3 regions of the Microbacterium sp. LWO13-1.2 genome follow, and region 3 is predicted to be linked to each of the others. Evidence: riboswitches for the same ligand, from Rfam matches in the RefSeq annotation. Region 3 holds a riboswitch; each other region holds the start of a gene.
The links. Region 3 has a riboswitch for thiamine pyrophosphate ahead of MRBLWO13_RS12100 (bifunctional hydroxymethylpyrimidine kinase/phosphomethylpyrimidine kinase). Riboswitches for the same ligand answer to the same signal wherever they lie in the genome.
Positions count from the first base shown of each region.

Region 1: another riboswitch for thiamine pyrophosphate. It lies ahead of MRBLWO13_RS06650 (ECF transporter S component); the one in region 3 lies ahead of MRBLWO13_RS12100 (bifunctional hydroxymethylpyrimidine kinase/phosphomethylpyrimidine kinase).
Region 2: another riboswitch for thiamine pyrophosphate. It lies ahead of thiC (phosphomethylpyrimidine synthase ThiC); the one in region 3 lies ahead of MRBLWO13_RS12100 (bifunctional hydroxymethylpyrimidine kinase/phosphomethylpyrimidine kinase).

Region 1 is NZ_CP151634.1:1,382,955-1,389,970, reverse strand. It holds gene MRBLWO13_RS06660 (energy-coupling factor transporter transmembrane component T) at 1-436, opposite strand, end outside; gene MRBLWO13_RS06655 (ABC transporter ATP-binding protein) at 433-1,890, opposite strand; gene MRBLWO13_RS06650 (ECF transporter S component) at 1,890-2,534, opposite strand; TPP riboswitch at 2,525-2,635, opposite strand; gene MRBLWO13_RS06645 (D-alanyl-D-alanine carboxypeptidase) at 2,750-4,309, shown strand; gene MRBLWO13_RS06640 (ABC transporter ATP-binding protein) at 4,603-6,843, opposite strand; gene MRBLWO13_RS06635 (ABC transporter ATP-binding protein) at 6,840-7,016, opposite strand, start outside.
Region 2 is NZ_CP151634.1:245,857-252,872, reverse strand. It holds gene MRBLWO13_RS01215 (sensor histidine kinase) at 1-581, shown strand, start outside; gene MRBLWO13_RS01210 (response regulator transcription factor) at 578-1,255, shown strand; gene MRBLWO13_RS01205 (nuclear transport factor 2 family protein) at 1,335-1,736, opposite strand; gene MRBLWO13_RS01200 (helix-turn-helix domain-containing protein) at 1,819-2,220, shown strand; gene MRBLWO13_RS01195 (putative immunity protein) at 2,233-2,775, opposite strand; TPP riboswitch at 2,835-2,942, shown strand; gene thiC (phosphomethylpyrimidine synthase ThiC) at 2,936-4,705, shown strand; gene thiE (thiamine phosphate synthase) at 4,713-5,351, opposite strand; gene thiO (glycine oxidase ThiO) at 5,385-6,491, shown strand; gene thiS (sulfur carrier protein ThiS) at 6,488-6,727, shown strand; gene MRBLWO13_RS01170 (thiazole synthase) at 6,720-7,016, shown strand, end outside.
Region 3 is NZ_CP151634.1:2,553,379-2,560,394, reverse strand. It holds gene MRBLWO13_RS12100 (bifunctional hydroxymethylpyrimidine kinase/phosphomethylpyrimidine kinase) at 185-1,711, opposite strand; TPP riboswitch at 1,702-1,795, opposite strand; gene MRBLWO13_RS12095 (DUF402 domain-containing protein) at 1,802-2,515, opposite strand; gene pheT (phenylalanine--tRNA ligase subunit beta) at 2,553-5,051, opposite strand; gene pheS (phenylalanine--tRNA ligase subunit alpha) at 5,051-6,091, opposite strand; gene MRBLWO13_RS12080 (hypothetical protein) at 6,152-6,598, opposite strand; gene MRBLWO13_RS12075 (amino acid ABC transporter permease) at 6,799-7,016, opposite strand, start outside.

The DNA of each region.
Region 1 (7,016 bases), 1.2 Mb from region 3:
GCGCGGGCAGGCGGACGATCTGCGCCAGCCCATCGGCGAGGTCGGTCGGATCGACCGTGATGAACAACACGACCGACGGCAGAGCGATCGCGAGCACCCGCAGCATCGTCGCCAGCGCCAAGGCGAGGGAGCCGTCACTGATGCGCAGCACGAACCAGTCGACGTAGACCGTGCCGCTCGTCTCGCCGTAGAGGACGATCGTGAGCCCGGTGAGCGGAGCCGCGAGCCACACCGGCCAGGTGCGCACCCAGAACTCGCGCCAGCCGATCCCCGTGAAGAGGAACAGCACGCACTCCAGGACGAGGGCCGTCGATGCCGATACGGGATCGAGCGTGAGGATCAGCGGGATCGCGATCAGTGCGCTCACGCCGAGTTTGGCGACCGGGTTGATCTGCGCGAGCCCACCCGTGCGCGCATGCGAGTCGAGGACCGTCATCCCGCACCGCCCAGTTCGAAGCGCTCGGCGTGCAGCGCCCTCGCGACATCGACGTCATGGGTGATCGTCACGATCGCCGTCCCGTCGTCGCGAAGGGCGGCGAGCATGGCGACGAGTTCCGCCCAGGTGCGGGCATCCTGCCCGAAGGTGGGCTCGTCGAGGACGAGCACGCGCGGTCGGGTCGCCAAAGCCGCCGCGACCGTCAGCCGTCGCTTCTCCCCGCCGGAGAGCGTGTACGGATTTGCCAGCGCGAGGCGGTCGAGCCGCAGCCGCGTGAGCAGTTCGTCGCTGCGTTCCGCGATCTCGTCCTCCGCCATGCCGAGCGCGCGCGGTCCGACGGCGAGCTCGTCGCGTACGGTCTTGGCGAGCAGCTGATGCTCAGGCTCCTGGAAGACCATGCCGATACGCGTCAGCAGGTCGCGCGATGCCCAGTGGATGGGTTCCTCGCCGATGTCGGAGGCCAGGGCGACGGATGCCGTGAGCCGGCCGGCGGCCGGCGGCAGGAGTCCAGCGAGCGTGAGCCCGAGCGTCGACTTTCCGGCACCGTTCGGCCCGGTGATGGCCAGCACCTCCCCGGCGCGCACGTCGAGGTCGATGCCCGAGGCGACCGGTCTGCCCTTCACCCGTGCGACCGCAAGGTCTCGGGCCGATAGCAGCGGTTCCCCAGGTCCGCGGCGCGGGGGCGGCGGCGGTACGGGGGCGAATCCTGGCACCCAGACGCCGTCGGCTGCGAGCCGAGCGCCCTCGACGCCGAGCACGCGGTCCGGCGAGCCGTCAGCCACGACGCCTCCCTGGCCGATCACGATGACCCGGGTGATCAGCGGCAGCCAGACGTCGAGGCGATGCTCGACGACGATCAGCGTGGCCGGCTGCGCCTGCAGCATCCGCTCGACCGCGTCGCGCACCTCGATGACGCCCTGCGGATCGAGGTTCGCCGTCGGCTCATCGAGAAGCACGAGCCCCGGTTGCATCGCGAGGATGCCGGCGAGCGCGAGGCGTTGCTTCTGCCCGCCGGAGAGCGCCTTCGTCTGCCGGTCGAGGGGCACGTCGAGGCCGACCGCGTCCAGTGCGGCGCCGACGCGCGACCAGATCTCCGGCCGCGGCACACCGAGGTTCTCGCATCCGAAGGCGACATCGTCGCCCACCCGCGCGAGGATGACCTGCGAATCCGGGTCTTGCAGCACCAGGCCGCTGCGGCCTCTCGTGGCCGACGCCGGCGCCCCGTCGACGAGCAGTTCACCGGTGCTCTCGCCCTCTTCGTCGCCGCCGAGGACGCCGGCGAGTCCGTGCATCAGGGTCGATTTCCCCGACCCCGATGCTCCGAGCACGAGCACCCGCTCCCCCGGGTCGATGCGGAAGGAGATCTCCTCCAGCGCCCAGGCGAGACGGCTCGCGTGCCGCCAGCCCCAGCCGCGCGCCTCGACGGCGGCGGGGCCGGTGGTACTCGCGCTCATCAGACCCGGACGCGCGCCTCGCGCCCGGAACCGAATCTGTCGAGGGCTCCGGTGGCGGCGATGCCTCGCGCCAGCACCCAGGACAGGATGCCGGCGATGACGGCGCCCGAGATCACGGCGCTGATCAGGTAGACGACGGTGAAGGTCGGGCCGGATCCCGCGTACCAGAGGATCAGGTTGTTGATGCCTCCCGCAAGAGCCGCACCGGCACCGGCGAGCGCCGCGACCGGCAACGACCAGCGCTTGTAGAAGAAGAGCAGGAAGATGAGTTCGGCGCCCAGCCCCTGCACGAGTCCGGCCTCGATCGTGAGGAACCCGCCCCACTGGTTGCCGACGAGTGCGGACACGACCGCAGCGAGCACCTCGGTGTAGATCGCAGCGCCCGCCTTGCGGATGATCAGGCCCCCGAGCACACCGGCGAACAGCCACGGCCCGTCGAGCAGGCCCTGCACACCGGGAAGCAGCGGTTCGAGCAACGCTGCAGGGCCGAGATAACCGACGTTCCAGGCCAGGAAGATCAGGCCGGCGGCGACGCCGATGACACTGGCGACGACGATGTCGACGATGCGCCAGCGCCAGATCTCAGGACGACGCAGGCCCTTTGCCTCGGACGTGGCCACCGATGTGGGCGTGGATGTACTCATCTGAACTCCTCCCTGCGCTGGCATGACCCAGATCAGGTTCGACGGTCGAAGCGCGATCGCTCCCTCTCAGCCCGGCTCGCCGGACTCCCGTGGTTGTGCTGTCGATCTTACTCTCGCCGCTGCCCGCCCGATTCCCCTCTCGCGGCGGACGACTTTCACAGGCGCGGAGGCGGGATACGCCGCGAATTCCTTGAATGATTCGGTAGCGTGTGCAGGTGACCCTTCGTGACGCGCGCCCGGATACGGGATCGGATGCGGCGGCCGCACGCGCGTCGATCGATGACGCGGCGGTGGCCGAGCCCGCACTGTCTGAGCCCGCACTGTCCGATGCTGGATTGCCGGATCCCGCGCTGCCGGATGTCGCTGCGACTACCGGATCCGGAGCAGTCGAATCCACCGCCCCCGCTCGCTGGGCCGATGCCGGACGCGGCGCGACCGCGCTGACCTGGGTCGATCCGGCGACGATCGCGAACGAGACGCGGCCAGGGACGCTCGACGGCCCGATCGCAACGGCGAACGGCGCGAGCCTTTTGAAAGGTGCCCGACTGCGCAGCGGTTTCGCCCAGCCGCAGACGCTGGTGCCGCTCGGGATCCTCGCAGGGCTCGTCACCGCCTATGCCGGAACGACGTTGCTGTGGCCCCTGCACGAGATCGCGCCGACAGTGCAGGCAGTCGAGTTCGAAGCGGCATCCGCACCGCCCGCATCGCTCACCTGGCCGACGCAGGGCAGCGCGGCCGTCGGCGTCGAGGGCGTCGGCGCGGTCGCCTCCGCTCTGGACGAAGCGGGCATCGCCAGCATCACGAAGGTCGTCAGCACCCTGATGGTGCTGGACAGGCTCCCGCTCGCCGTCGGCGAGCAGGGCCCGGAGTACTCGTTCACTCTCCAGGACAGCGAAGACTACTGGGATTACCGGATCGCGGATCAGTCCTCACTGGATGTTCCCGTCGGTGGCACGTTGACGGAGTTCCAGATGCTGCAGGGCATTCTGCTGGGTTCTGCCAACAACTACATCGACCGGCTGTCCGACGAGATCTGGGGCTCGGAACGCGCCTTCGCCGATGCCGCCGAGGTGTGGCTGCGCGAACGCGGACTCGAAGGCATCACCGTGGTGACGCCTTCTGGCTTCGATGAGGGCAACACCGCGACGCCGGAGGCGCTGGTCAAGCTCGCGCAGCTCGCCATGGAGAACCCGGTGTTCGCGAGCATCGTCGGCACGAAGTCGGTCGATATTCCGGGTGTCGGCGTGGTGACCAACGGCAACGGGATGCTCGCCGATGCGGGCGTCGTCGGCATCAAGACAGGCACCCTCGAGTATTACAACCTCCTCACGGCGAAGGACGTGCCGGTCGGAGACATCACCGTCCGGCTCTACGCCGCCGTCCTCGGTCAGAACGGCGACGACGAACGCCTCGCCGTGACCCGCACGCTCTTCGCCGAAGCCGAAGCAGCTCTGCAGACGCAGAAGCCGACGGTGCCCGCGGGCACTGTCGTCGGCGAAGTGCAGACGGTGTGGGGCGAGTCGGCGAAGATCGTGACGGATGCCGATGCCGCCGTCATCCTCTGGAACGCGGGCACCGCAGAAGTGACCCCCGAGCTCGACCTGGGCGACACCCAGGCGGCCGGCGACGTGGTCGGAACGCTCACGGCGACCGGCCCGCTGAATACCGCCGAGACGAAGCTCACCCTCGCCGATGAACTCGCGGGTCCGAGCCCGTGGTGGCGACTGACGCACCCTCTCGAACTGTTCGGGATCGCCGAGTCCGCTCAGCGCTGACCGGTCTCGCCTGCAGCATCCGCTTCCCCTGCCCTCTCATCTGACACCTCGGGTCGCCATGACGCCCGAGTACCGACCCGACGTGCCACACGAACCAGGGCCACCCATACTGGCGCCCCTTCATCTGGCACCTCGGGTCGCCATGACACCCGAATACCGGCCCGAGGTGTCACACGAACGAGGCGCCACCTGAGGGAGCTGCACGAGGCAGCCGCCCAACACCCCAGGGGACCCGCACAACGCGAGACGCCCCACCCCGCGCGATGCGGAGTGGGGCGTCTGCGTGATGGAGGTCAGGCCTTGCGGTCAGGAGCCTCCGGGCTTTCGAGGATCGCCTCTGCGGCTGCAACCTCGGCCGCCGGCATCCCGACGCCGACCGAGGCGCCGATCCGCGCAGCTTCTGCTTCTACTTCCTCAGCGTCACCCGTGACGACGACCGGAGTCGACGCGGTGAGGGCTTCCTCAGCGTCGATGTCGGTCGCAGCCTGCTCGAACTGCGACTGGTACAGGCGCCAGTAGGCCCCCTGCGCAGCGATGAGCTCGTCGTGCGTGCCCTTCTCCACGATGTCGCCGTGCTCCATCACCAGGATGAGGTCGGCGTCGCGGATGGTGGACAGGCGGTGCGCGATGACGAACGAGGTGCGTCCTTCGCGAAGCGCCGCCATCGCGTGCTGCAGCAGCAACTCGGTGCGCGTGTCGACCGCCGAGGTCGCCTCATCGAGGATGAGGATCGACGGCTGAGCGACGAACGCCCTCGCGATGGTGATGAGCTGACGCTCACCCGCCGAGACGTTGGAGGCGTCCTCGTCGAGCACGGTGTCGTAGCCCTCGGGCAGGGCGTGCACGAAGCGATCGACATACGTCGCCTTCGCTGCGGCGAGCACCTCTTCGTCGGTGGCCGTCGAACGCCCGTAGCGGATGTTCTCGCGGATGCTGCCCGCGAAGAGCCACGGGTCCTGCAGGACCATACCGGTGCGGGAGCGCAGGTCGTCGCGCGTGATCTCCGCGATGTCCTGCCCGTCCAAGGTGATCCGGCCGCCGCTGAGCTCGTAGAAGCGCATGATCAGGTTGACCAGCGTCGTCTTGCCGGCACCCGTCGGTCCGACGATCGCCACCGTCTGCCCCGGCTTCACCCGGAACGAGAGGTCCTTGATCAGCGGACGCTCCGGCGTGTACGAGAACTGGACGTTCTCGAACTCGATGACGCCCTTGCCGTCGACGAGCTCCGGTGCGTCATCGGCATCCGGCTCCTGCTCATCCTCGTCGAGCAGCTCGAACACACGCTCTGCGGATGCGGTACCCGACTGCACGACCGCGGCCATACCGCCGAGCTCCGCCAGCGGCTGGGAGAACTGCTGCGAGTACTGGATGAACGCCTGCACGTCACCGAGCCGCAGCTGGCCGTTGGCCACCATGAGGCCGCCGAGCACGGCGAGTGCGGCGTAGCTGAGACTGCCGACGAAGGTCATCGCTGGCATGATGATGCCGGAGAGGAACTGCGCCTTGAACGCGGCCTGGTACAACTCTTCGTTCTCGACCTGGAACTTGTCCAGGGCGTCCTGCTCGCGACCGAAGACCTTGACCAGCGCGTGACCGGAGAAGGCCTCTTCGACGCGCGCGTTCAGGCGGCCGACCTTGCGCCATTGGGTGCCGAAGGCCTTCTGCGAACGCGGGCCGATGACACCGAAGATCACGCCCATCAGCGGCAGCGCGATCAGGGCGACGAGCGCGAGCTGCCACGAAATGGAGAACATCATCACCAGCACGCCGATGACGGTGAGCACCGAGGTGAGCGCTCCGGAGAGCGACTGCTGCATCGTCTGGGTGATGTTGTCGATGTCGTTCGTGACGCGCGAGATCAGCTCGCCGCGCTGCACCTTGTCGAAGTACGACAGTGGCAGACGGTTGATCTTCGCCTCGACCTCTTCACGCAGGCGCCACATGGTGCGCACCATGATGACGTTGATGACGTAGCCCTGGATCCAGCTCAGCAGCGCCGCGACGACGTAGATCGCCAGTACCGCCGTGATGATCCAGCGCATCGCCTCGAAGTCGATGCCGGCGCCGACGGTGAAGTCCCGCAGTGCCGCTACTTGGTTGGCGAAGTCGGTCTGTCCGAACTGGCGCAGTTGCTCGACGACCTCGTCCTTCGGGGTTCCGACCGGGAACCCGGGGAAGTCGCCCTGCGGCTGTGCCAGCTGGTTCGACATGAACCCGGCGTAGACGAGGTTCGTCGCTTCGCCGAGCACCTTGGGCGCGGCCACTGTGAGCACGACGCCGATGGCGCCGAGGATCGACACGAACACGAACCAGACGGCGGAGGGCTTCAGCAGCCCGATCATCCGCCCGAAGCTCTTGCCGAAGTTGTCGGCCTTGCCCGGCGCCACGCTGTCCCAGTCGCCCGAGTTCTGACGGGCTTGCTCAGCGAGCTCTGCCTCGTACTTCTCCTCGTCGGTGAGTTCCGGTTCGACGGTAGCGACGGCCCCGGCGGCCGCTGTGCGCTCGCGGCGGTTCTTCGGCTTCTGCTCGCTCATGCGTCCACCCCCAGCTGCGACTCGACGATCTCACGGTAGGTCTCGCTGGTCTCGAGCAGCTCCTCGTGGGTGCCGACACCGACCATTGTTCCTCCTTCAAGGACGACGATGCGATCAGCATCCGTGATCGTCGACACGCGCTGGGCGACGACGATTTTGGTGACATGCGGCAG
Region 2 (7,016 bases), 1.7 Mb from region 3:
TGCACGACACGGTCGCCCACCACGTCTCCGCCATCGCGATCCGTGCCCAGGCGGGTCTTGCGGTGGCGGCGCGAGACCCGCGCGCAGCGCAGGATGCGCTCGGCGTGATCGAGGCGGAGGCGGCCAAGACCCTCAGCGAACTGAGGTCGATGGTGCGAGTGCTGCGGCAGGGCGAGACGGCGGAACTCGCGCCGAGCCCGCGGCTGGACGACATCGAGCAGCTCGCCGGCACAAGGCCGGGCGGCGCGGACGTCACCGTGAAGGTGGAAGGCGACGACGGCAGCATCCCGCCGCCGGTGGCTGCCGCGGTCTTCCGTCTGGCGCAGGAGTCCGTGACCAACGCCCTCCGACACGGGCGTCAGGTCACCCGTGTCGACGTGCTCGTGGAGGCAGACGAGGGCGGGGTGCGGTTGAGCGTGACGAACGACGGAGACGTCGCCGCGTCGCCGACGCCGGGATTCGGCATCATCGGTATGACGGAGCGCGCCGCCCTGCTCGGCGGGACCTGCCAGGTGGGACCTGCGTCCGGCGGCGGATGGGTCGTCACCGCGGTGCTTCCTCGTGTTGGATGGGCACCATGACCATTCGCGTGCTCATTGCCGACGACCAGGAGCTCGTGCGCACAGGGCTGAGCATGATCCTCGACGCGCAACCGGACATCGAGGTCGTCGGTCAGGCAGTCGACGGCAACGAAGCGGTCGCCCTCGCCCGCAGCCTGCGACCGGACGTCTGCCTGTTCGACATCCGGATGCCCGACCTCGACGGCATCGAGGCGACCCGCGTGCTCGCCGGCCCGGGCGTGGACGACCCGATGGCGGTCGTCATCGTCACGACCTTCGACCTCGACGAGTACGTCTTCGCGGCACTGCGGGCGGGCGCCAAGGGCTTTCTGCTCAAGGACGCCGGTTCCGAGTTGCTCGCCCAGGCGATCCGCGCTGCCGCGAGCGGGGATGCCCTGATCGCCCCCAATGTCACGGTGCGGCTGCTCGAGGCCTTCGCCGGAGCGGGGCCGGCTGCGCCGCCGCCGCAGCCGATCGAGCAGCTCACCGAGCGCGAGGAACAGGTGCTCGCGAAGGTCGCTGGCGGCCTGAGCAACGGCGAGATCTCGACTGAGCTGTTCATCACCCTCAGCACGGTGAAGACGCACGTGGCGAGCCTGATGACCAAGCTCGGCGCCCGCAATCGCGTCGAGATCGCCATCTGGGCGCACCAGACAGGGCGGATGCGTGCACGAACCACCGGTGACGGCCACTGACACTGCGTGCTCTCGACCGGGGCGGCAGGCAGGGTTCAGACGGCTCGCGCCTGAACCCACCGCATCCCGAGCGCGCGCCTCAGGCGCGTCCCCAGAATGTGTCCTCGGCCGCACCGTCCTCTGAGAACAGGTGGACCTCGACGATCTTGCCGTCGCGAACGGTGAGCAGATCGACGCCGCTCATGTCCATCGACGCGTCGCTGCGCTGGCCGGTGAAGCGAACCGGAACGGCGACCAACTCGCCGTTGACCATGGCGGGCCCGGACACCGAGAGTTGGAAGGTGCCTTCGCTGACCTCCATCATGCCGCCGATCATGGCACCGACACTGTCGATACCGGCGTGATCTCCGGAGAACCGGTTTGCTCCGGGCTGGTGCCAGACGACGTCCGGCCTGATGAGGCTCATCGCGGCGGGCACGTCGCCGTTGCCGAGCGCACTGAAGTAGGCATCCGCCACAGCAGCAGGGGGGTTCTCGCTCATTGCATTTCTCCTTCTATCGAGGTGATCTGATCTATGATTACATTTGGTAACTTGTTACCTCAACGTAACTAAGGGCGTGATCATGGAAAGACCGGAGTGGAACGTGATGCTCGCGACGTGTCCCTCGCGGACATCGCTTGCGCGGATCGCCAACAAGTGGACGGCGATGATCGTTGTCGCCCTCAGCGGTGGGGCCCTGCGGTTCGGGGAGATCCGCGAAGCAGTCGGGGGTATCAGCGGAAAAGTCCTCGCTGACACTCTGCGAGAACTCCAGCGCGACGGGATCGTCTCCCGAACGGCGTTCGATCAGATGCCTCCGCGCGTCGACTATGCCCTCACTCCACTCGGGCGCACCCTTCAAGAACCGCTGGCAGCACTCGGGCGGTGGGCCGAATCGCACATCGAGGAAGTCGAGGTCGCCCGCGCCGCGTACGACGATATGACGATGCCCACCGACACCGGAGCGGTGCGAACTCTGCGCTGAGCGCTCTGCCGATTACCTACCGGCGTTTCGCAGTGCGGTGTCGAGCATGCTCATGATCTGCGCGACGCGGTTCGTCCCCGGTGGCGCCGGAGGGTATCGGCGAAGGACGTCGATCAGACCGGGGCTCGCGGATTCTGCGCAGCGCCGGACAGCGAGAGCGCCGGCCTCCTCATCGTCCGCGCCGTCCAGCTCGGCGAGGTACGCCTCGATCGCGGTGGCCCGAAGGATGTGAGCGACCTGGTGCGCCTTGGCGATCGGATGCAGGTACGCCGCTGCCGCTGCGTCACCGGCGGCCTGGGCGGCGAGCTTCGCGCGCTCATCGGTCGATTCCTTCGCCGCACGGTGAGCGGCGAACGCCGTCGTGCGTTGCAGCATCGTGCGGGGCGCCCCGGCGGCGAAGGCCCGTGCGGCATCGACTGCCGCACGAGGGCGGGCATCATCCGGGTGAACCCGTTCGAAGATCGGGAGGATCCGTGCCGCTGCTTCGGCGGCGAATCCGGCGACCACGCGGATCTCGTCCATCGCCAGTTCGAAGTCGCCGGAGGAGGAGGTCACGTGCCAACTCTAAGCGGGCGGTCGGCGCCGACTTCGTCGTCGCCCGCGTGCTAGCATCATCCCGTCCACACGGGTGCCCGAGCACGGGCTGAGATCTGGCTGAAGCTGCCTGCGACCGTAGAACCTGTCCGGGTAATGCCGGCGTAGGAAGTAGGAGCCTGTGAGCACCTTTGAAAAGGTGCGCGTTCTCGCGCACCATCACGACGAAGAACACGGCATTTCGGTGCCCGTCACCCGCATCTCGCTCGCCGATTCGCCGGATGCCTCGGCGAACGAACCGTTCGATGTGTACCGCACCGAAGGGCCGCCGTGCGAGCCGGAGGCGGGCCTTCCGCCGATGCGCGACGGCTGGATCGCCGCGCGCGGCGACACCGAGGAATACTCGGGTCGTGCCCGCAACCTCCACGACGACGGTCGCAGTGCGACTCGACGTGGTGCAGCCTCCGCCGAGTGGCGAGGCGCGAGCCGCCCGCCGCGCCGCGGTCTCGATGGCCGCACCGTCACCCAGATGCACTACGCGCGCCAGGGCGTGATCACGCCCGAGATGCGTTTCGTCGCGGTGCGTGAGGCGTGCGACGTCGAACTCGTCCGTTCCGAGGTCGCCGCGGGAAGGGCGATCATCCCGGTGAACGTGAACCACCCCGAGTCTGAGCCGATGATCATCGGACGGGCGTTCCTGGTCAAGATCAACGCGAACATCGGCAACTCCGCGGTGACGAGCTCGATCGCCGAGGAGGTCGACAAGCTGCGGTGGGCGACCAAATGGGGGGCCGACACGGTCATGGACCTGTCGACGGGCGACGACATCCACACCACCCGCGAATGGATCCTGCGCAACTCGCCGGTGCCGATCGGCACCGTACCGATCTACCAGGCTCTCGAGAAGGTCGACGGCCAGTCGCGCAGCCTGACCTGGGAGATCTTCCGCGACACCGTGATCGAGCAGTGCGAGCAGGGCGTCGACTACATGACGATCCACGCCGGCGTGCTGCTGCGCTACGTGCCGCTCACCGCGAATCGGGTGACCGGCATCGTGTCACGCGGCGGGTCGATCATGGCCGACTGGTGCCTCGCGCACCATCAGGAGAACTTCCTGTACACGCACTTCGACGAACTGTGCGAGATCTTCGCGCGGTACGACGTCGCCTTCTCGCTCGGCGACGGCCTGCGGCCGGGCTCCACCGCAGACGCCAACGATGCCGCTCAATTCGCCGAGCTGGACACCCTCGCCGAGCTCACGGCGCGGGCATGGCAGTACGACGTGCAGGTGATGGTCGAGGGTCCCGGCCACATCCCGTTCGACCTGGTGCGCGAGAACGTCGAGCGGCAGCAGGCGCTCTGCCACGGCGCCCCGTTCTACACGCTCGGCCCGCTCGTGACCGACATCGCGCCCGGTTACGACCACATCACCTCGGCGATCGGCGCCACCGAGATCGCCCGCTATGGCACGGCGATGCTCTGCTACGTGACCCCGAAGGAGCACCTCGGGCTGCCGAACAAGGACGATGTGAAGACCGGTGTGATCACCTACAAGATCGCCGCTCACGCCGCCGACATCGCCAAGGGCCACCCCGGCGCCCGAGACCGCGACGACGCCCTGTCGAAGGCGCGGTTCGAGTTCCGCTGGCGCGACCAGTTCGCTCTGTCACTCGACCCGGATACCGCCGAGGCGTTCCACGACGAGACCCTGCCGGCGGAACCCGCGAAGACGGCTCACTTCTGCTCGATGTGCGGGCCGAAGTTCTGCTCGATGCGCATCTCGCAGGACATCCGCGACCGTTTCGGTGGCGTCGCCGAACAGACGGCGATCGCCGGGATGCAGCAGCAGGCAGAGGCCTTCCGCGAAGCCGGGGGAACCGTCTATCTGCCGGCGCCCGCGTTGCGGGATCCGGCGGGCGAGAAACTGCCAGAGCCGACTCTCCGCGGCTGAGCGGATGTCACATCTCGGGCAGCCGCGCGCGCAGTTTCCGCGCGGCATCGGCGGGGTCGCCGGCCTCGGTGATCGCGCGTACGACGACGATCCGGCTCGCGCCGGCGGCGACCACTTCGTCGACCGTGCCGAGGTCGATCCCTCCGATCGCGAACCACGGCCGCGCGACACCGGCCAGGTCGGCATCGGCGGCCGCGCGTACGAGTTCGAGGCCGACGGCGGCGCGGCCGGGCTTCGTGGGCGTCGCCCACACGGGTCCGACGCAGAAGTAGTCGAGTCCGGGCTCGGCGCGGGCGGCGGCGAGCTGGTCGGCGTCGTGGGTCGACAGGCCCAGTGCGACGTCGCCGCCGAGAATGCGGCGCGCAGCCGGGCGGGGCAGGTCGCCCTGGCCGAGGTGCAGGACGGGCGCGCCGGAGACGGCCGCGATATCAGCCCGATCGTTGACGGCCCACAGTCGACCGTGCCGCTCGGCGACCTCGCGCAGGATGCCGAGGTACTCGAGTTCCTCGGCGGCTTCGAGCGCCTTGTCGCGCAACTGCACGATGTCGACGCCGCCGGAGTAGGCCGCGTCGACGAACTCGGCGAAGTCCCCTCGATCGCGGCGGGCATCAGTGCACAGGTAGAGCCGGGCGGAGGAGAGCAGCATGCGGCGAGTGTATCGGTGCGCTGCGATACCGTCGTGATCGGCGGGGGAGTCGTCGGGCTCTCGATCGCGTGGGAGCTCGCGCGGACAGGCCGCGATGTGCGTCTGATCGATCCGGAACCGGCGTCGGGCGCGACGTATGCCGCGGCCGGCATGATCACACCGATCAGCGAGCACCGCCCCACAGAGCAGTCGCTGCATGTCATCGCTCAAGAATCGGCGGCGCGGTATCCCGCCTTCCTCGCGACGATCCCCGGTGGTGGCCGGTGCGGCTTCGAGGCCGTATCGACTCTGCTCCTCGCCGTCGACGACGCGGATCGCCGCCGCATCGACGATCTCTCCGCCCTCCAGCCGGGAGCGATCGAGCCGCTGACGCTGCGTGAAGCGCGACGCCTCGAACCCCTCCTCGGTCCGCGGACGACCGCGGTCCGTCGCGTGCGCGAGCATCGCATCGACCCCCGCGCCCTCGCCACCGCTCTGCTCGCCGCCCTCGGAGATCGCATCGTGCGCACCGTGGTGCGCGGCATCCTGCACGAAGACCCGAATGATCCGATGTCGCCCGCGATCGGAGTGCGCCTCGACGACGCCGTGATCACGGCGCGAGAGGTCGTCGTCGCGAACGGCCTCGCCGCCGGCCGCCTCGACGGGATGCCGTTCGTGCCGACGCTGCGCCCGGTGTACGGCGACATCCTGCGCCTGGGCGTTCCCGATCGGCTGCGCCCGCTGCTCGACTGCACCGTTCGCGCTCGCGTGCACGGTGCGTCGGTGTACCTCCTGCCGCGTATTGACGGCACCGTCGTGCTCGGTGCCACGCAACGCGAACACGGCGGGCCGGCAGCGTCGGCGGGAGGCGTCTACGAACTGCTGCGCGACGCCGCTGCGGTGGTGCCTGCCGTGGCCGAACTCGAGTTGCTCGAGGTCACGGCGCGGGCCCGGCCGACGACTCCGGACAACGCGCCCCTGCTCGGACGCGCGGCATCGGGGCTGATCATCGCCACCGGCTTCGGGCGCCATGGCGTCATGCTCGCGCCCATCGCGGCCGAGGCCGTGGCCTCGCTCATCTCGGGCGTCGCCCCGACCGGCATCGCCCCTTTCCGACCCGACCGCTTCACCGCATCCCCCATACCCCTGGAGGTCTCATGATCGACGTTCGCCTGAACGGCGCTCCCGCCCGCATCGCACCAGACGCCACTGTCGCCGACGTCGTCACCGACCTCACCGGCCGTGCCATCGGAGCCGACGGCCGGGCAGTCGACGGCGAATCGCTGGGCCTCGCCGTCGCGGTCAACGCGGCCATCATGAGGCGAGGCAGCTGGACCACGACGGTCCTGAGCACCGGCGACGAGATCGAAGTGCTCACGGCGGTGCAGGGTGGCTGAGCGGGAGGACCCGTTCGAGGTCGCCGGAGTCCGCTTCACCTCACGGCTGATCATGGGCACGGGCGGGGCAGAGAGCCTTGCCGATCTCGGAGCCGCACTCACCGCGTCTGGCACCGAGCTCACCACCGTCGCGGTGCGTCGCTACTCGCCGGAGGCGGGCACGCTCTACTCGATGATCGCCGAGCGCGGCATCCGCCTGCTCCCCAACACCGCTGGCTGCTTCACTGCCCGCGAAGCGGTTCTCGTGGCCGAGCTCGCGCGCGAGGCGTTCGAGACGGACTGGGTGAAG
Region 3 (7,016 bases):
GCCGGAGCGGCGACACCGGCACTCGACTGCCATCGGGCAGGAGCGCGGGGTCGCCTAGAGTCGGCGGTCGGACCGGCGTCGGCGCACCGAAACGACGCTCGGAACGAGCGTCAGTGAAGCGGATGCGGCCGAAGGCATGCCTGGACGATAGCGCGCGCTCGGCAGCATCCGCAAATCAGCAGCGTCATCGAGACGCGCAGCGCTCCATCGGCGCGTCGAAGAACGCCCGTTCATGACGGGAGGAAAGCTCGAACGCGCGGAACATCCGGGCGCGGGCGTCCGGGCCCACCCCCGCGGCGGCGTTCGCGACGTACCCGATCGCCCGCCGATTCGCTTCCTCGAACGCAGGGTCCGCGTACGTGGCGAGCCACGACGCGTAGGGATGCTGCGGGTTGCGCGCATAGGCACCGAACTCCCCCGCGTGCAGGCGCTTCCCGAGATCGGTGTACAGCCAGAAGCAGGGCAGGATCGCGGCGATGAGTTCGGCGTAATCACCGCCGAACGCGGTGGATCGCAGGTGGTCGAGATACGCGGTGGTGGCCGGTGCCGGCTCCGCCGCGAACGTCGACGTACCGACGCCTGTCTGCGGGGACAGCCACGAAGCGTGCAGCTCCAGTTCACCCACGATGGCTCCGTGCGCGGACTGCGCCCAGAACGCCTGTTCTTCGGAGGTCGGCGCAAGCCGTCCGGCCTGGGCGAGCACTCGGGCGTATTCCCGGAGGTAGAGCGCGTCCTGGCCGAGATAGAACAGGAAGGGTTCGCGGGACAGTGTGCCGTCGGCGAGACCGCCGATGAAGGGCAGCGCGTCGATGTCCGATCTGATCTCCGCGATCCGCGCCCACCAGTCGGCGACGACCTCCTCGGGTATCGGGGACGACACGACGCCTCCTCGTCGCCAGAGCCCGGCGAAGTGGCTGATCGGCCCCTGCCCGCCTCCGACCTTGAGGGTCTCGCTCTCACGGAGGGATTCGCGCACCCACGCACGGGACACCGCGACCGCCTGGGACCAGTCGTCGCCGTGCGCACGTCGTGTGGCGAGAGCGGACGACAGCGAGCATCCGGTGCCGTGGGTGTTCACCGTCGCGATCCGTGCACCGCCGAACTCGTGTACGACGCCGCCCGGCTCGACGAGGGCATCCGGGGACTCGTCGCCGGGAAGGTGCCCGCCCTTGACCAGCACCGCCGCACCGGTCTCATCGGACAGCGCCACGGCCGCGGCGATCGCGTCGCTCCAGTCGACGATGTCCCGATCAGTGAGCACCCCGAGCTCGATGAGGTTCGGCGTGATCAGGTGCGCCTGAGCGAACAGGGCGCGCAATGCGACCTCCGCATCGGCATCGAGCAGTCGGTCGCCGCTTGTGGCGACCATCACCGGATCGACGACGACCACCGGCGGACGGGTGACCGTGAGCCAGGCCAGCACCGTGCGGATGACTTCGGCGTTCGCGAGCATCCCGATCTTGACGGCATCGATCTCGATGTCGTCGGAGACGGCATCGAGCTGCTCCCGGAGGAACACAGTCGGCGGCACGTGCACTGCGCGGACACCCCGAGTGTTCTGCGCCGTGAGCGCGGTGAGGACGGCCATGCCATAACCGCCGTTCGCGGCGATGGACTTGAGGTCGGCCTGGATTCCGGCCCCGCCGGAAGGGTCGCTGCCCGCGATGCTGAGCACCCGAGGTACGGACGCTGGACGCAGAAGATCGCTCATTGCGACATCCCTTCGCTAGTACGAACTAGATCAGGTTCGACGGGTGTGTTCTCAGCCGCGGATGCGGCACCCCGTGTCACTGCTCGCAGTCTATGTGACCAGCTCTTCGAGGCCGGGCAGAACCGGGATCGTCCACGTCGATTCCGGACGCCAGCGCACCCACTCGCGATCGAACGGCCAGTCCCCTTCGTGGAACGAGGTGATCGCCGCATCCGCGTGACGCTCGATCTGCGCGGCCTGTTCTCTGGTGAGGCGCCCCTGCTCGACGCAGGCGGCCAACTCGTCCTCGTCCTTGAGATGGATCGTGCCATCGGCCTCGATCTCGACGTCGAGGATGTGGTCGGAGGAGTACGTATCGCGGTCGGTGCGCAGATGCGCGTTCTCGAGGTTCACGTACCAGCCCGCGAACTCCCAGTCGTCGCCCGTCGTGTCGCTCCAGAACAACCAGATCGACCAGGGCAGGCCGGCCGGAGCGATCCGCACGACTCCGTTGCCCCACCACTCCTCGACGATGCGGGTCCGGGTGACGAGCCAGCGCTGGTCGAGCGGTACGGACCGGATACGCCGACCGTCCGGCCCGCCCTGACCCTCTACACGCGTGCCCGCGGCGAGCCAGGCGACGAGACCCCGATCGTCATCGCGGACCACCCGCATCGGCGCGATGTACGACGGATCGCCGGGCTGCCACCCGGGCCGGCGGTAGTGCCAGTTGACGACCTCGCCTGCACTCAGGAACGGCCCTTCGCCCATCGGCCGGGCGCCTTCCGGCACGGCGGCCGGGGTACTGCGCGGAAGGATGCTCATCCCGGCACGATACCCCCGGCTCGCCGCTGCGCAGTACTCAGTCGCGCAGTGTCGCCGCGAAGCGCTCCTCAGCCAGCGCGACGCCGGCGAGTTTGGCTTCCGTCGCCTCTGCGGCCGTGAGAGTGCGATCGTCCGCGCGGAAGCGCAGAGCAAACGTCAGGCTCTTGAAACCGTCGGGCACTCCGTCACCGCGGTAGTCGTCGACGAGGCGCACCGTCTCGAGCAGCGCGCCAGCGCCCTCCACGAGCGCGCCACGCAGTTCGGCAGCGCTGACGGCGACCGGGACCACGAGCGAGACATCCTGCGTCGCTGCGGGGAACGTCGACAGCGATGCGGCGACCACACGGTTCCCAGCGAGCTCGAGGATGCGGTCGAGGTCCACCTCGAGCACGGTCGCGCGCCCCGGCAGGTCGGCGCCTTCGGCGACGACAGGATGCAATTCGCCGACGTAGCCGACCTCTTCGCCACCCAGGACCAGCGAGCCGGTGCGCCCCGGGTGCAGAGCAGCGCGCTCGGCCTGCACGACATCGATCTCGACGCCGGCGGCCGCGGCGATCACACGCACGGCATCCAGCGCTTCGGCGAGGCCAGCGGCCTCTGCAGCACGGCCGGGCTGACGGGCGACGACGTTGCCGGTGAGCAGAGCCGCGATGTGACGATGCTGCGGTGGGATGGAGGCGTTCAGCTCTGCGAGCTTCTCCTCGGAGGGGCGCTCGCCCAGCGGCGGGACCGTGTCGGTGCCGTACGTCACTCCGGGCTCCGGGAGAAACACGATGCCGGTCTCGAACAGCGCGAGGTCAGTGAGGCCGCGCGAGATGTTGCGGTGCGCGATCTGCAGCAGACCAGGGATCAGCGAGCGGCGCAGGTACGGCGCCTGCCCGTCGAGCGGGTTTGCCAGACGGATGCTCGGCAGGTGCTCCCCCGACGCCGAACCGTGCAGATCGTTCTGCATCTCGGTCGTGAAGGGGAAGGCCGGCGTCTCGACGAACCCTGCCGCTGCCAGCGCATCGGCGACACGGCGTCGGCCCTGCTGCAGCGGCGTGAGTCCGCGCCCGGATGGCGGCGTCGGAAGGACCGACGGGATGCGGTCGAGCCCGTGGATACGGGCGACTTCCTCGGCGAGCGTCCACTTGTCGGTGAGATCCGGACGCCAGGTGGGCGGGATGACCTGCCAGCCCTGGCCGACCGCGGTGATCTCGGCGCCGACCATGGTCAAGGCACCCGTGATCTCGGCATCCGTGTAGTCGACGCCGATGAGACCTTGCACGAAGCCCTCGGGGAGCTCGATGCCCTCGACGAACACCTCGGCGAACAGCGCACCGCCGAGGTCGTCGTATGCGCCACCGGCCAGGTCGACCATGAGGTCGGCGACGCGACGAGCGGCGACGAAGGGAAGCAGCGGGTCGGTTCCGCGCTCGAAGCGGCGGGATGCCTCGCTGGGCAGCTTGTGCCGTCGGGCCGCGCGCGCGATCGTGATCGGGTCGAAGGTCGCCGCTTCGATGAGGACGTTGCGAGTCGTCTCGCTCATCTCGGTGGTTGCGCCGCCCATGACGCCGGCGAGGCCGATCGGGCCGGACTCGTCCGTGATGAGCAGGTCTTCGACGTGAAGGGCGCGCACCTGACCGTCGAGGGTCTCGATCTTCTCGCCCGCCGTCGCCCGACGCACGGTGATGCCACCGGTGAGCTTGTCGAGGTCGTAACCGTGCACGGGGTTGCCGAGCTCGAGCATGACGTAGTTGGTGATGTCGATGAGGATGCCGAGCGAGCGCATCCCGGCCAGCGACAGCCGGGCGATCATCCACGGCGGCGTCGGACGGGACGGGTCGACGTCGCGCACGACGCGCGCCACGAACTCACTCGCCCCAGCGCGTCCGCGGATCGGCGCCTGGTCGTCGACGACGATCGAGAAGCCGTCTCCCGGCGCGAGTTCGGCGAAATCGCGTTCGGCCGGGTCGCGGAAGACCGCACCCGTCGCGTGCGAGTACTCCCGGGCGACGCCGCGCAGCGAGAAGGCGTAACCGCGGTCCGGGGTGACGTTGATCTCGACGGCGACGTCGTCGAGACCGAGCAGCGAGATCGCGTCGGTGCCGACAGGCGCGTCGACGCCCAGCTCGGAGAGGATCAGGATCCCGTTGTGCTCGTCGCCGAGACCGAGCTCACGCGCCGAGGCGATCATGCCGTCGGAGACGTGGCCGTAGGTCTTGCGGGCAGCGATCGGGAACGGGCCGGGCAGCACGGCGCCGGGCAAGGTCACGACGACCTTGTCGCCGACGGCGAAGTTATGGGCACCGCAGACGACGCCACGCGGCTCTGCCTCGCCGACATCGACCTGGCACCAGCGGATCGTCTTGCCGTTGGACTGCGGCTCATCATCGAAGGACACCACCTGTCCGACGACGACAGGACCGGTGATATCGAAGCGGTGGATGTCCTCCTCTTCGAAGCCGACGGTCACCAATGCCGCGAGGACATCTTCAGGAGTGGCATCCGCTGCCACATCCACGTACTCACGCAACCACGAAAGCGGGACGCGCATCACACCACCATCCCGAACTGCTCGCTGAAGCGCACATCGCCCTCGGCCATGTCACGCATGTCCTGCACATCGCTGCGGAACATCAGGCCGCGCTCGATGCCCATGCCGAAGGCGAAACCGCTGTACTCCTCCGGATCGATCCCCGCCGCGCGCAGCACGTTCGGGTTGATCATGCCGCAGCCACCCCACTCGATCCACCGTGCGCCCCCCTTGAAGGTCGGGTGCCAGAGGTCGAGCTCGGCGGACGGCTCGGTGAAGGGGAAGTAGTTCGTGCGGAAGCGCGTCTTCGCCTCCGGGCCGAACAGCAGCTTCGCGAAGTGATCGAGGGTGCCCTTAAGGTGAGCCATCGTGATGCCCTTGTCGACGACGAGACCCTCAAACTGGGTGAACACCGGGAGGTGCGTCGCATCGAACTCGTCCGTGCGGTACACGCGGCCGGGGCACAGCACATAGATCGGAACCTCGCGGTCGAGCATCGACCGCACCTGCACGGGACTCGTATGCGTACGCATGACGAGATGGCGATCGGCCGGGTCGACGAAGAAGGTGTCCTGCATCTGGCGTGCGGGGTGATCGACGTCGAAGTTCAGGGCGTCGAAGTTGAACCACTCATGCTCGAGCTCCGGCCCCTCCGCGATCTCCCATCCCATGCCGACGAAGATGTCGGAGACCTGGTCCTGCAGCAGGGTGAGCGGATGCCGAGCACCGACGCGCGTACGGGAGGCGACCGCGGTGATGTCGACGCGCTCCGCCTCCAGTCGAGCGGCGACCTCGGCCTCGGCGAGTTCGGCTTCCTTGGCAGCGAGAGCCTGGGTCACCTGACCTCGGCCCTGACCGACGAGCTTGCCGAATGCGGCCTTGTTCTCGGGGGCGACCTGGCGCATCGACGCGTTCAGGACCGCCAGCGGCGAGCCTTCCGCCACGTGCGCGGCACGGGCCGCCTTCAACTCGGTCGTACTGGCCGTGGCGCGGATCGCATCGAGCGCCGCGGCGACGGCGGCTTCGACCGCTTCTGGGGTGATCTCGGGAGACTCAGACACGAGAGTCGAGTCTACCGGGGACTGCATCGCGCCCTGTGCGCTCCCCTGTCGGACCTGGCCTCAGAGCGGACCGTACATGGGCGTGGCGTGGTCGGGCTTCCAGGACAGCCGATCTTCCTCGAGCCGGGCACGCAGTGCGGCGTCCGTCATCGCTCGATGACGGAACGATTCGCGGCCGCGGCCGAGCACACCGGCCGGCACGACGAATGCGGAGACGAGGAACAGGAGGATCGCGACGTTCACGACGATCAGGCCGAAGAATCGGCCCGTACTGACCATGGCCACGACCATCAGGGCGGTGACCGGAAGGTAGATCACCAGGGCGGCGCTGATGCCGGCGCGGAGCCGGGCCGGTCCACGCACGCTGCGCAGGCGTCCCGTGTCAGGGATCCGACGCTGCGCGCGGACTAGGAAGAGCGTGCACAGGCCGGCGAGCAGGACTCCCCCGCCGATGAGCGGGGCGCTCGAGATCCGACCGGTGACGAGGAGGAGTATGAGCCCGACCATAGCCGCGGAAACGCCGACGCTGATACCACCCGCCCAGGCTCCGGCCCTTGCCGCTTGAGTGTCAGCGAGGGCCCGCAGTCGCGTCGGAGCCTCCGGCGGATGAAGGGCCGCAAGATCTTCCGAGAGCCACCCATCCAGGTCGCGACTCGTCGCGGGAGGGTACGGAGAAACCGGCTCGACGGTGGTCATGGTGTTCGGGCTCAGCGGAGCCCGGCGCCGCCGTCCAGACCGCTCCCGCCCTTCTGCAGGGTGATCAGTTCCGTGTTCGTTCCGTCCTCATGCAGACGCGGGTCGGCACCGGCTGCCTCCACGATTCCCCGAACCTTGGGCGAGCGCCGCGTGCGGATCTCCACCCACTTGGCGATCCCCGAGAGGATGAGGCACATGATGATGTAGATGCCGCCGATGACGAACGCAG